Regions from separate parts of the Undibacterium sp. CY21W genome, predicted to be linked through region 2. Evidence: riboswitches for the same ligand, from Rfam matches in the RefSeq annotation. Region 2 holds a riboswitch; the other holds the start of a gene.
The links. A riboswitch is a leader RNA that binds a small molecule or an ion and turns the genes downstream of it on or off. The one in region 2 is predicted to bind thiamine pyrophosphate.
Positions count from the first base shown of each region.

Region 1: another riboswitch for thiamine pyrophosphate. It lies ahead of thiC (phosphomethylpyrimidine synthase ThiC); the one in region 2 lies ahead of H8K29_RS12945 (TonB-dependent siderophore receptor).

Region 1 is NZ_JACOGE010000002.1:723,831-729,505, forward strand. Features, by position in the region: gene thiE (thiamine phosphate synthase) at 1-318, opposite strand, end outside; gene H8K29_RS07870 (hydroxymethylpyrimidine/phosphomethylpyrimidine kinase) at 325-1,113, opposite strand; gene H8K29_RS07875 (thiazole synthase) at 1,113-1,922, opposite strand; gene thiS (sulfur carrier protein ThiS) at 1,985-2,185, opposite strand; gene thiC (phosphomethylpyrimidine synthase ThiC) at 2,198-4,123, opposite strand; TPP riboswitch at 4,209-4,312, opposite strand; gene H8K29_RS07890 (GGDEF domain-containing protein) at 4,439-5,675, opposite strand, start outside.
Region 2 is NZ_JACOGE010000005.1:132,805-138,479, forward strand. Features, by position in the region: gene H8K29_RS12945 (TonB-dependent siderophore receptor) at 1-1,884, opposite strand, end outside; TPP riboswitch at 1,943-2,040, opposite strand; gene rarD (EamA family transporter RarD) at 2,168-3,052, opposite strand; gene H8K29_RS12955 (cobalamin-binding protein) at 3,202-4,089, opposite strand; gene panC (pantoate--beta-alanine ligase) at 4,089-4,928, opposite strand; gene H8K29_RS12965 (ScpA family protein) at 4,963-5,675, opposite strand, start outside.

The sequences.
Region 1 (5,675 bases), on a different contig from region 2:
GATTTTATCGGCACCGATCTGCGCCCGCGCTTCAGCCACAGAGATATCGGTGCCGCCGACATGCAAACCATCGGCATTAATTTCCATGCACAAATCCAGATGGTCGTTGATGATCAGCGGCTTGTGATGGCGTCGGCACAACGCCAGCAAAGCCGTCGCCTGTTGCCGCCGCAATTCCATGTCTGCCGTTTTGTGTCGATACTGAACAAGCGCCGCGCCGCCCAGCAAAGCCTGTTCGGTGACGGCGAGTAACTGCGCTGTATCGTCCCAGTCCGGGGTCACGATATATAAACCACGCAATGTATATGTCTTTGTCATTTGAATTTATCTGCCCGGAATAAATTGCCCGTCTGCGATTGCGTAAGCACGCTGCAGACTTTGTTGTGTGTAGATTTGCGCCTGATGCAAAGCGTGTTGCATGGAATGCCCCAGCGCCAGCTGAGCGACAATCGCAGACGCCAGCGTGCAACCGCTGCCGTGAAATTCTCCCGTTAAGCGTGGCCATTGCCAGCGCTGTTCGCCGCCCGCACGTGAATACCAAAAATTATCGACCAGCGCCGCCGCTGCATGCCCGCCTTTCAGCAGGACATCGGCTACCGTCATTTGCATCAATATTGTTACCTGCGATGAAGGTTGGGCAGCGTGCGGCACCAGCCTTTGCAACTCCGGCAGATTCGGCGTCAGCAACGTCGCGACTTTCAGCAAAGGCTGTATCGCAGCGACCGCATCATCCGCCGATAAACGATCACCGTGACCGCTGCCCAGCACGGTATCGACCACCACCGGCAGGCGCGGATTTTTTATCCGCAACTGCTGTATCAGCGCCGCGATGGCACGCGCATTTTCTGCATTGCCAGCGATACCGACTTTAATCGCAGCCACCGGTATTTTGTCGAGTAAGCACTGTGCTTGCCGGAGTATCAGACTGTGCGGCACCACCTCCAGTGCATAGACATGATCATTGTCTTGCACAGTTAATGCAGTAATGACCGGCAAGGCATGCGCGCCCTGCGCGGCGATCGCTTCGATATCCGCCTGTATGCCAGCGCCACCGCTGGGGTCGTGTCCGGCAAACACCAGCACACATGGGCGCTGCGGGATAGGCGTTACCATCAGACGATGCGCCCGGCCATCGGCGAAGATGGCGACGCAGCAAACTTGCGCGGCATACGTCCTGCTAAAAATGCTTCGCGCCCCGCCTCGACTGCCAGCCCCATTGCCCGCGCCATCCGAACAGGGTCTTTAGCACCGGCAATCGCGGTATTCATCAACACGCCATCGCAACCCAGCTCCATCGCAATCGCTGCATCCGACGCGGTACCAACACCCGCATCAACCAGCACTGGCACTTTGGCCTGTTCGATAATCAGCGACAGATTCCACGGATTCAGTATGCCCATGCCGGAACCAATGAGTGACGCCAGCGGCATCACCGCGACACAGCCTATGTCTTCCAGCATACGCGCCTGTATCGGATCATCGCTGCAATACACCATCACATCAAAGCCATCCTGCACCAGCGTTTTCGCGGCTTTCAGGGTTTCCGGCATATTCGGAAACAAGGTCTTTTCATCGCCCAGCACTTCGAGTTTGCACAGCTTGTGACCACCCAATAATTCGCGCCCAAGCTGCAAGGTGTAGACCGCATCTGCTGCGTTATAGCATCCGGCTGAATTCGGCAAGATTGTGTATTTGGATGGCGGCACCGCATCCAGCAAGCTAGGCGCATTCGGGTCCTGGCCGATGTTCACGCGACGAATTGCAACCGTAATAATTTCCGCGCCTGCGGCTTCGGTTGCCAGCCTGGTCTGTTCCAGATCTTTGTATTTACCGCTGCCAACCAGTAAGCGTGAACGGTAAGTTTTACCGGCTATCGTCAGGTCGCTGTCTGCATCGATTTCTTTATTTATTTCTGTTTGCATGTTCAAATCCTTTTCTGTTTTTCCGTCAGACAGTAACCACTGTCTGAGTTATTTTTCAGCCGTCAGCCGCCACCAATGGCGCGCACCACATCCACTTTGTCATTCGCCTGCAATGCATGATCTGCCCAGCATGAACGCGGAATAATCTGGCGGTTCACCGCCACCGCAATCGCTTTGTCCATCAGGCTCAGCTCGGCAATTAAATCAGCCAGCAATTGTGCTGACCTGAGCTGATGCGGCGCGCCATTTAACTGAATTTCCATCATCGTCACCGCTTACTGTTTTTTATAAATTTCAGCGCCGGATTGGATGAATTCCACTGCCTTCACTTCCATGCCTTTTTTCAGCGCATCGATTTCGCTGATACCCTGATTCGCGGCGTAATCACGCACTTCCTGCGTGATTTTCATCGAACAGAAATGCGGCCCGCACATCGAGCAGAAATGCGCGACTTTGGCAGAATCTTTAGGCAAGGTTTCATCGTGGAATTCACGCGCCTTATCAGGGTCAAGACCGATGTTGAACTGATCTTCCCAGCGGAATTCAAAACGAGCTTTCGACAAGGCGTTATCGCGGATTTGCGCACCCGGATGGCCTTTCGCGAGATCAGCGGCATGCGCGGCAATTTTGTAAGTGATGATGCCGTCTTTGACGTCGACTTTATTCGGCAAACCCAGATGCTCTTTCGGTGTCACGTAGCACAGCATGGCCGTGCCATACCAACCGATTTGCGCCGCACCGATGCCGGAAGTGATGTGGTCGTAACCCGGTGCAATATCGGTCGTCAATGGTCCCAGTGTGTAGAACGGCGCTTCGTGGCACTGCTCTAGTTGCAGGTCCATGTTTTCTTTAATCAGGTGCATGGGCACATGACCAGGCCCTTCTATCATCACCTGTACATCATGTTTCCACGCTATCTGCGTCAATTCGCCCAGCGTTTTCAATTCACCGAGTTGCGCTTCATCGTTGGCATCGTAAATCGACCCCGGACGCAAACCATCACCTAAAGAGAAGGAAACGTCGTAGGCTTTCATGATCTCGCAGATGTCTTCGAAATGCTCGTACAGGAAGCTTTCTTTATGATGCGCCAGGCACCATTTCGCCATGATGGAACCGCCACGCGAAACGATGCCGGTCATCCGCTTCGCCGTCAGCGGCACATATTGCAAACGCACACCGGCGTGGATCGTGAAGTAATCGACGCCCTGCTCTGCTTGCTCAATCAGCGTGTCGCGAAAAATTTCCCAGGTCAGGTCTTCGGCCTTGCCATTCACTTTTTCTAAAGCCTGATAAATCGGCACGGTACCGATAGGAACGGGTGAATTGCGGATGATCCATTCGCGGGTTTCATGGATGTGTTTTCCAGTCGACAGATCCATCACGTTGTCGCCGCCCCAGCGTATCGCCCAGGTCATTTTTTCGACTTCTTCACCAATCGATGAAGTCACTGCGGAGTTGCCGATATTCGCGTTAATTTTCACCAGAAAATTACGACCGATGATCATCGGTTCGACTTCAGGATGATTGATGTTCGCCGGAATAATCGCGCGGCCGCGTGCAACTTCTGAGCGCACGAATTCCGGCGTGATCTCATTCGAAGGATTGGAAAATGCGGCTGCACCAAAAGACTGCCCCGGATGCTGGCGTCCCATCAGATCTGCCAGCTTGTTACCCATAGGGCCGGACGCTTTTAATTGTTCCAGATATTCTTTGCGTTGCAGATTTTCGCGGATGGCGATGTATTCCATTTCCGGCGTGATGATGCCTTGCCGCGCATAGTGCATCTGCGTCACATTTTTTCCTGCCAGCGCGCGACGTGGTTTGCGTTTCAGGTTGAAGCGCAGTTCAGCCAGTTTGGTATCATTCAGCCGCGCTATGCCATATTCGGAAGTCGGGCCAGCCAGCTCTTCGGTATCGTTTCTTTCTGCAATCCAATTGCCACGTACAGAAACTAAGCCTGAGCGGATATCGATTTTGACGTCCGGATCGGTGTACGGACCCGATGTATCGTAGACATAAATCGGCGGATTTTTTTCCGAACCGAACATGGCGGGCGTATCCGACTGGCTGATTTCGCGCATGGGCACGCGGATATCGGGGCGACTGCCCTGTACATAGATTTTGCGGGAATTCGGCAGCGGCTGTATCGCGGCTTCATCAACTGTCGCGGTGGCGGACAGAAATTGTGGGTTGGCATTCATTTTGGCTCCTTTGCGCTTTGCATATAGGCATGGAGCCAGCAAAGGAGTTTGTAAAGAGGTGCGCAGTTGTCGCGGTAACGACGTTGGCAGTCTTTAGCAGCTTCCCTTCGCTGGCATTATCCAGATCAGGTTCGAGGGTATTTCTCACCCGTCGTCGCACAAGTGCGGACAGGACCCCTAGCATTTTTTATCCGGGCAAAAACAGTGCTTCTGTCTTTGCCCGGAAGACCGCCATTATAGCGGGTTTATAGCGGATTTAATCAGAGTGTCAATTTTACGATTGCATGATGAAAATCAGAAAAACCAATGTCAGTATCAATGCGGCTCTGACGTTTTAGCGAATGATAAATCCAGCCTGGGTGGCCCCGACACTTCGATCAACTCTACCATGCCATTCGCAATCGCCGTGGAGATATCCGTTTCCAGCACCGGCAACGCGATCTCAGGCGGGACCAACAAACGCGAAATACCGTAAGCACGGTTACGACCATGCGCCTTCCCCAGGTACAACGCCATATCGGCAATCTGCAATACTTTTTCCCAGCCAAATGCCGACTCTGGTACGTCAGAAAATGGCAAGGCAATGAAGCCCGCAGTTACCGTCACTTGTATTTCCTTGTCACCGACGGCGATAGGCTCAGCCCCAACCGCTTGCAGCAGACGTTCAACCAAACCGGCGCTCTGGGATGGCGACGATTTCGGTGAAAACACCAGAAATTCTTCGCCGCCCCAACGCAGCACCATATCGGTGTCCCGTACCACTTTCCGCAACCGGTGCGCTACTTCCATCAACACCGCGTCCCCAACGGCGTGCCCCAATCCATCATTAATCTGTTTGAAATAATCGATATCCAGCAAGATCAGACAATCCGGATTATGTTCCTGCACATCACGCCGCTCCGCCTCGGCCTGCGCCATTCTTGCCTTCATCATGTCGAGGAAAGAACGGCGGTTGTAAAGCCCGGTGAGTGGATCGCGTATGGCATGAAATTCCAGCTGTGAATTAGCTTCACGCAATTGCAGATTAATCCGCTTTACCCGGCGATATAACAGGAACAAAAATGCCACCACCAGTACAGTCACAATTGCCCCCAGCAGCGTAACGATTTGCTGCAAGCGATGATTGCGGATGTCCGCGTCCTTCAGGTCATTTTCTTTCGCCAGTAATTCAATCTGCTTCTGCTTTTGCTCGGAATGAAACTGTTCCTGTAATGCGGCAACGGCCTTGGCCCGGTCTGAGCGAAATAGTTCGTTGCTGAGTTCTTGCTGCTGACGCACGGTTTGTAAAGCCTCTTTGTACATAGCGGCGCGCTCATACATCGCGGCCTGCTCGGCTAGTACAGCCTCGGCATCCGGCTTCTGATCCGAGTCGAGAAAGTACTTCACTACGTCATTAATCAACTCAACGCCTTGGGAAATCTTTCCCTGACCTGCCAGCGCAAACCCCAGATTCACACGGGCGATGGTGATCGATTGCTTGTCCTTCAGGGTCTCAGCTTCTTTGAGTGCCTGCCTTGCATAATTTTCCGCCTGACGGTACTGATTCATGATC
Region 2 (5,675 bases):
CAGATTCAGTCCTTTGACTTGCGCAACGGCGTAGTCGGCATAGATGCTGGATTTCAGCTTAGGTACGTTCAACACGCGTTTGCCATCCAGCGCGGCATTTCCCGTGTCTTGCTGTTTCGCTTCGAGTGCGGTGACGCTGGCGCCGAGGTACAGTTGCGGACTCAGCTTGCCCTGCGCTGACAGTTCCAGTCCGGTATGTTGCGCTTCGCCATTCTGTACATAAACGTTGGCGCTGTTGGTATATTCGAGTGGTTTCTGAATGCGGAAAACAGCCGCAGTGATGCTCAGATCGCGGCTCAGATCGCTCTTGATACCGAATTCCAGCTGCTTCGAGCGTGCCGGATTCAGCATGACATTCTGATTGATGGTGCCGAAAGGGGCGATGCCGCCATGTTCCAGCCCTTGCGCGAACGAGCCGTACAAAGACATGGATTGCACAGGTTGATAGACCAGTGCTGCATTCGACACCCAGGCATTGCGGTCATAGCCGGGATTATCGAGTTGGCTGCGCTCGATGTGCAGATGGCGCACGCCGGCGTGCAGTTTCCAGGTATCGCTGAGGCTGATGATGTCTTGCGCAAATACCGACCATTCTTTATCGGTGCGACGTAAGCTGGCTGCCCCCGGCTGATTTGGCGATGGTGCGACGGCAACCGGGTTATACAGATTGCTGGTACCAGCGTAATCGTAAATGTAATCGCCAAAATAATCTTTGCGGCGGGAAGTGGATAAACCTGCTGCAAACGTATGGGCAAATACGAAGGTGTTAAATTTACCGCTGAGCAGCGCCTGGGTGCCGGTCATCGATTTCGACTCATTCAGGCTGCGATAGTCATACACGTCGTAATCGCCATTTGCGCAATAGCCCGGGGCCAGATTGGCAGAACTGCAGCCATACGGAAACGCGGTGTAATCGTCGCGTTTGAATTCATGCTGATTCGCGGCAAAGCTGGCGTTCCAGTCGGCGTTGATTTTGTATTCAAAACGCACGCCCACATTGGTGTTGCGGGTATCGACCGGTTTCGCCCACGGCTGTTGATTCAGCATCATATCGGCGCTGATGTTGCGGGGCAGATCGGTGCCATTCGTGAGCTGGAAGCCCGGCACTGAGAGCTGCGATTTGTGCTGATAATCGAGATCAAGTTGCAGCAAAGCCTGCGACGACAAATGCCAGTCGAACGCGCCGGAAATAAACTGGCGCTCACCATTCGCCCCTTTGACATACGAGCGCAGGCGTTCGCCTGCGGCATTGATGCGATAACCGAACTGACGGTCGGCGCTCATGCCGCCCAGATCGGCACTGCCATACAGCGTGCCGCGTTCTGAAATTTCCGTGGTGATGCTGCGCAGTGCGGATGTCGTCGGGCGCTTGGTCACGTAATTAATGATGCCGCCCGGTGTCGCGAAACCAGACTGAAATCCGGAAATACCTTTGAGGATTTCAACGCGTTCTTTATTTTCCAGCGGAATCGAGGCATCGCCCGGAATCGCAAAACCATCTTTACGATAGCTGCTGGAATTATCCAGCGCAAAACCGCGAATCGAGAATTGCTCGGCATAGCCGATCGCGTTATAGGCGTCATTCACGCTGGCATCGAATTTCATCGCATCGGTGGTCTGGCGTATGCGCAAATCCTGCATTTGCAGCGTCGTCCATGCGGTGACCGAAAACGGTGTCTCGATCAGTGCGGTATCCAGAAAACCGGCGGCTTTGGTGCGTTCGGCTTTGGCATCGCTGAGCCGGTTGCCACTGACGATGACTTCAGGTAAATCTTTTTCAACGGATTGCGCGTGCGCCGCATTCCACGCAAATGCCTGTGCGACAGCAATCGCGATCAACGATAAACGGCGTGGATGAAGATGATGTGCAGATGGGTTTTTCATGTTGTACTCTCGGTTGCGGTGAAGTACAGCGCGGGAGTACACAAAAGGACGTGGCAGAGGCATGAACTTTGCGCTTCCCTTCGCTGGCATTATCCAGATCAGGTATAAGGGACTCTCTCACCCGGAAAAACATTTCCAGGACCCCTAGCGAAGGCACCACTTTAACATGAATCGTTTAGCTCAATAAAAAAAAGCACACCAGGTGTGCTTTTTTGCCTCAAATATACTGGGGGGAGTATCTTAAAACCCCCAGCAAATACGCTGAGATTTGGTGCAAACAGGCTCATACTCCCTGTTTTTTGGCTGCGAAGCTGATCCACATACCTTCCATGGAATACACCAGCAGCGCTGCCCAGATCGCAATGAAGCCGAGCAGTTTATGGTGATCAAACGCTTCGTGAAACACCCAGATGCCGAGTAAGAGTTGCACGCTGGGCGCGATGTATTGCAGTAAACCGAGTGTCGTCATCGGAATCCGGCGGGCACCGGCGGCAAACAGTAACAGCGGTATCGCCGTGATCGGGCCGCTGAGCGCGAGCAATATCTGCATGTGACTGTCTTGTACAAGAAACGCATTTTGCCCATGCACAGTCAGCCACGCCAGATAAGCGAACGCGAATGGAAACAGTAAAATTGTTTCCAGCGACAAGCCTTCCAGTGCGCCCAGTGACGACGTTTTACGTAACAGACCATAAGTGCCGAAGGTGATCGCCAGCGCTAAGGCCACCCATGGCAGATGACCGGTTTGCCAGGTCAGCCAGGCGACACCAAGCGCCGCAAATGCGACGGCCAGCCATTGACCCGGACGCAGCCTTTCCCGCAACACCGCCGAGCCGATCAGAATATTCACCAGCGGTGTAATGAAATAACCCAGACTCGCATCGACGACATGACCATCGTTGACGGCCCAGATATAGATGAACCAGTTGCTGGATAAGAGCAGGGCGCTGAGCGTAAAACCGGCAATCACTTTTGGCTGGCGACGGACAGCGCTCAGCCATGACCATTGCTGACGCCAGGCGAGTACGCCGGCTAAAAACAGCAGCGACCATAACATACGATGGATCAGTATTTCTAAGGAGGGAACGCTTTGCAGTGCTTTGAAATACAGTGGAAACAGACCCCAGACGATGTAAGCGGAGCCTGCCAGGAAGATGCCTTTACGCATGTATCATATCCAGAAAAAAGCCGCACAGCGGCTGAGGCATGAATTATCCTCGTAAAGACAGAATCATGCTTGAGGGGTAACTATTTGTTGCGTTGAATTGTGCGGATAGTGGGCGGATAGTGGTGATGACTTGGAGGCGTAAGCCCGTTTTACTTTTCTCTGGCCGCCGCAATTTGCTTGCAGAGTGCTTCGGTGCCATCGAGTATGCGTGGCCCGGCGCGGTTCAGCCAATCGCCATTCACCGCGTACAGATGATTTTTCTTTGCTGCAGTCAGCACAGAAAATTGCCGCCATTCATTCAGGCTATCGGTGTTGCTGCCACCGGTGATGATCGCATCCGGATTCGCCGCCAGCAAAGCTTCCACTGACACGGTGGGGCTGATTTCTTTCAGTGCACCAAAAACGTTTTTGCCGCCACATAAGCGTATCGCCGCCGAGACCATGTGCGTATCATTCAGCGTCATCAGCGGCTTGCGATTGACTTGATAAAAGACACTGATGGGTTTGTCACGTGCGCTCTGATATTGTTTCTGAAGGTTGGCGAGCCGCAAACGGAATTGCTCTGCGGCCGCTTTACCAGCGGCTGGCGTGTCAGCCAGTATCGCCAGTCGTTCCAGCGAGGTGGCCACCATCTCGTAATCGCGCGGTTCGCTTTCAAAAACGGTGATGTGATTGTCGCGTAATTTGTTAACCAGTGATTTGCCGCTACCTGTGCCCCACACCACTACGAGATCAGGTTTTAAGGACAGCAGTTTTTCCAGATCTAAGGCAAAGACATTACCTACCGAAGGTAAGGCCTTTGCTGCTGCGGGAAAATCGCTGTAATCACTGACGGCAACGATACTTTTTGCCGCGCCAGCTGCAAATAATAATTCGGTCGCATGCGGCGCCAGGCTGATAATTCTTTGTGCTGGCTTGTCGAGTGTAATCGTACGCTGCGCATCATCTTTGACACTGACCGCCGCCACACTGCTGGCGCTGACCAGTAGTGCAGGCAGTATGCAGACGCTGCCAATCAGCATGCGCAGCGATGTCATCAGATTTCCAGATTGTCGATCAGACGGGTATTGCCGAGCTTCGCGGCTGCCAACACCACCAGCGGCGCGCCCTGCGCGATATCGCCAGCAGACGGCGGTTGCAGGTCGGCACGTTTGCGGATCGCAATGTAATCCGGTTTCCAGTGACGATTTGCGAGGCTGGCCATGGCTTTGCGTTCGAGTTCAAACATATCCAGATGACCGCCACGGACTTCTTCTGCAACCTGATTCAATGCCTGATACAGCGCCGGTGCTTCGGCCCGTTCTTCGGCAGACAGATACATATTGCGCGACGATAAGGCAAGGCCGTCTTCGGCACGGAAAGTATCGGCTGCGATGATTTCGGTTGGCAAGGCAAATTGCTTGCTCATATTTCTGACGATCATCAGCTGTTGATAATCTTTCTTACCGAACACGGCAACGCGCGGTTGTACGCAAGAGAATAATTTCAACACCACCGTGGTCACGCCAGTGAAAAAGCCTGGGCGGAATTCACCTTCGAGAATATTGCCGAGATCGTCTGGCGGACGAACGCGGAATTCCTGCGGTTCTGGATACAGGTCTTTTTCTGTCGGCGCGAACAAAATATAGACGCCTTCTTTTTCAAGCTTTTCTACGTCAGCCTGGAAAGTACGCGGATATTTGTCGAAATCTTCGTTCGGTCCGAATTGCAGACGATTAACGAAAATCGAGGCGACCACCGGGTCGCCATGTTTTTTTGCGAGACGCATCAGCGACAGATGGCCTTCGTGCAGATTGCCCATGGTTGGCACAAATGCCGTGCGTAACTGACCGCTCAGATGGTCGCGTAATTCTTCAATGGATGAAATGATTTTCATAATGAATGTGTGATGTTTCGGTTATCAATGATACTCAGACTGGCGAATAGGCGAGTCTGACGTAGATGGGCGCGAAGGCTTCGGCCTGCGTGATTTCTATCAGCGTTTCTTTCGCCAGTTCGAGCAAGGCGACAAAATTCACGACCAGTACCGGCGCGCCACGGGAAGGATCGAATAGTTCGGAGAATTCGACAAATTTAGTCGATTGCAGCTTACGTAAAATACCGGACATGTGTTCGCGTACCGATAATTCTTCGCGGCTGATTTTGTGATGCGCCACCAGTGTTGCCCGCTTCATGATGTCGGCCCAGGCGGCTTGTATATCGGCGATTTCCACGTGCGGCCAGTGCAGTACCGTGTTTTGCTCGACGAACACCTGCGCATGCAAAAAATCACGGCCTAATTGCGGTATCGCATTTAAATCGTAAGCAGCCAGTTTCATTTGCTCATATTCGAGCAGGCGTCGTACTAATTCCGCACGCGGGTCTTCGGCCTCATCTTCGGCATTGCTTTTGGTGGATGGCAGCAACATGCGCGATTTAATCTCGATCAGCATGGCAGCCATCAGCAGATATTCTGCGGCAAGCTCCAGATTATGTTCGCGAATCTGATCGACATACTTCAGATATTGCAAGGTCACTTGCGCCATCGGAATGTCGAGAATATTGAAATTCTGTTTGCGGATCAGATACAGCAATAAATCCAGCGGCCCTTCGAATGCCTCCAGAAAAACTTCCAGCGCATCTG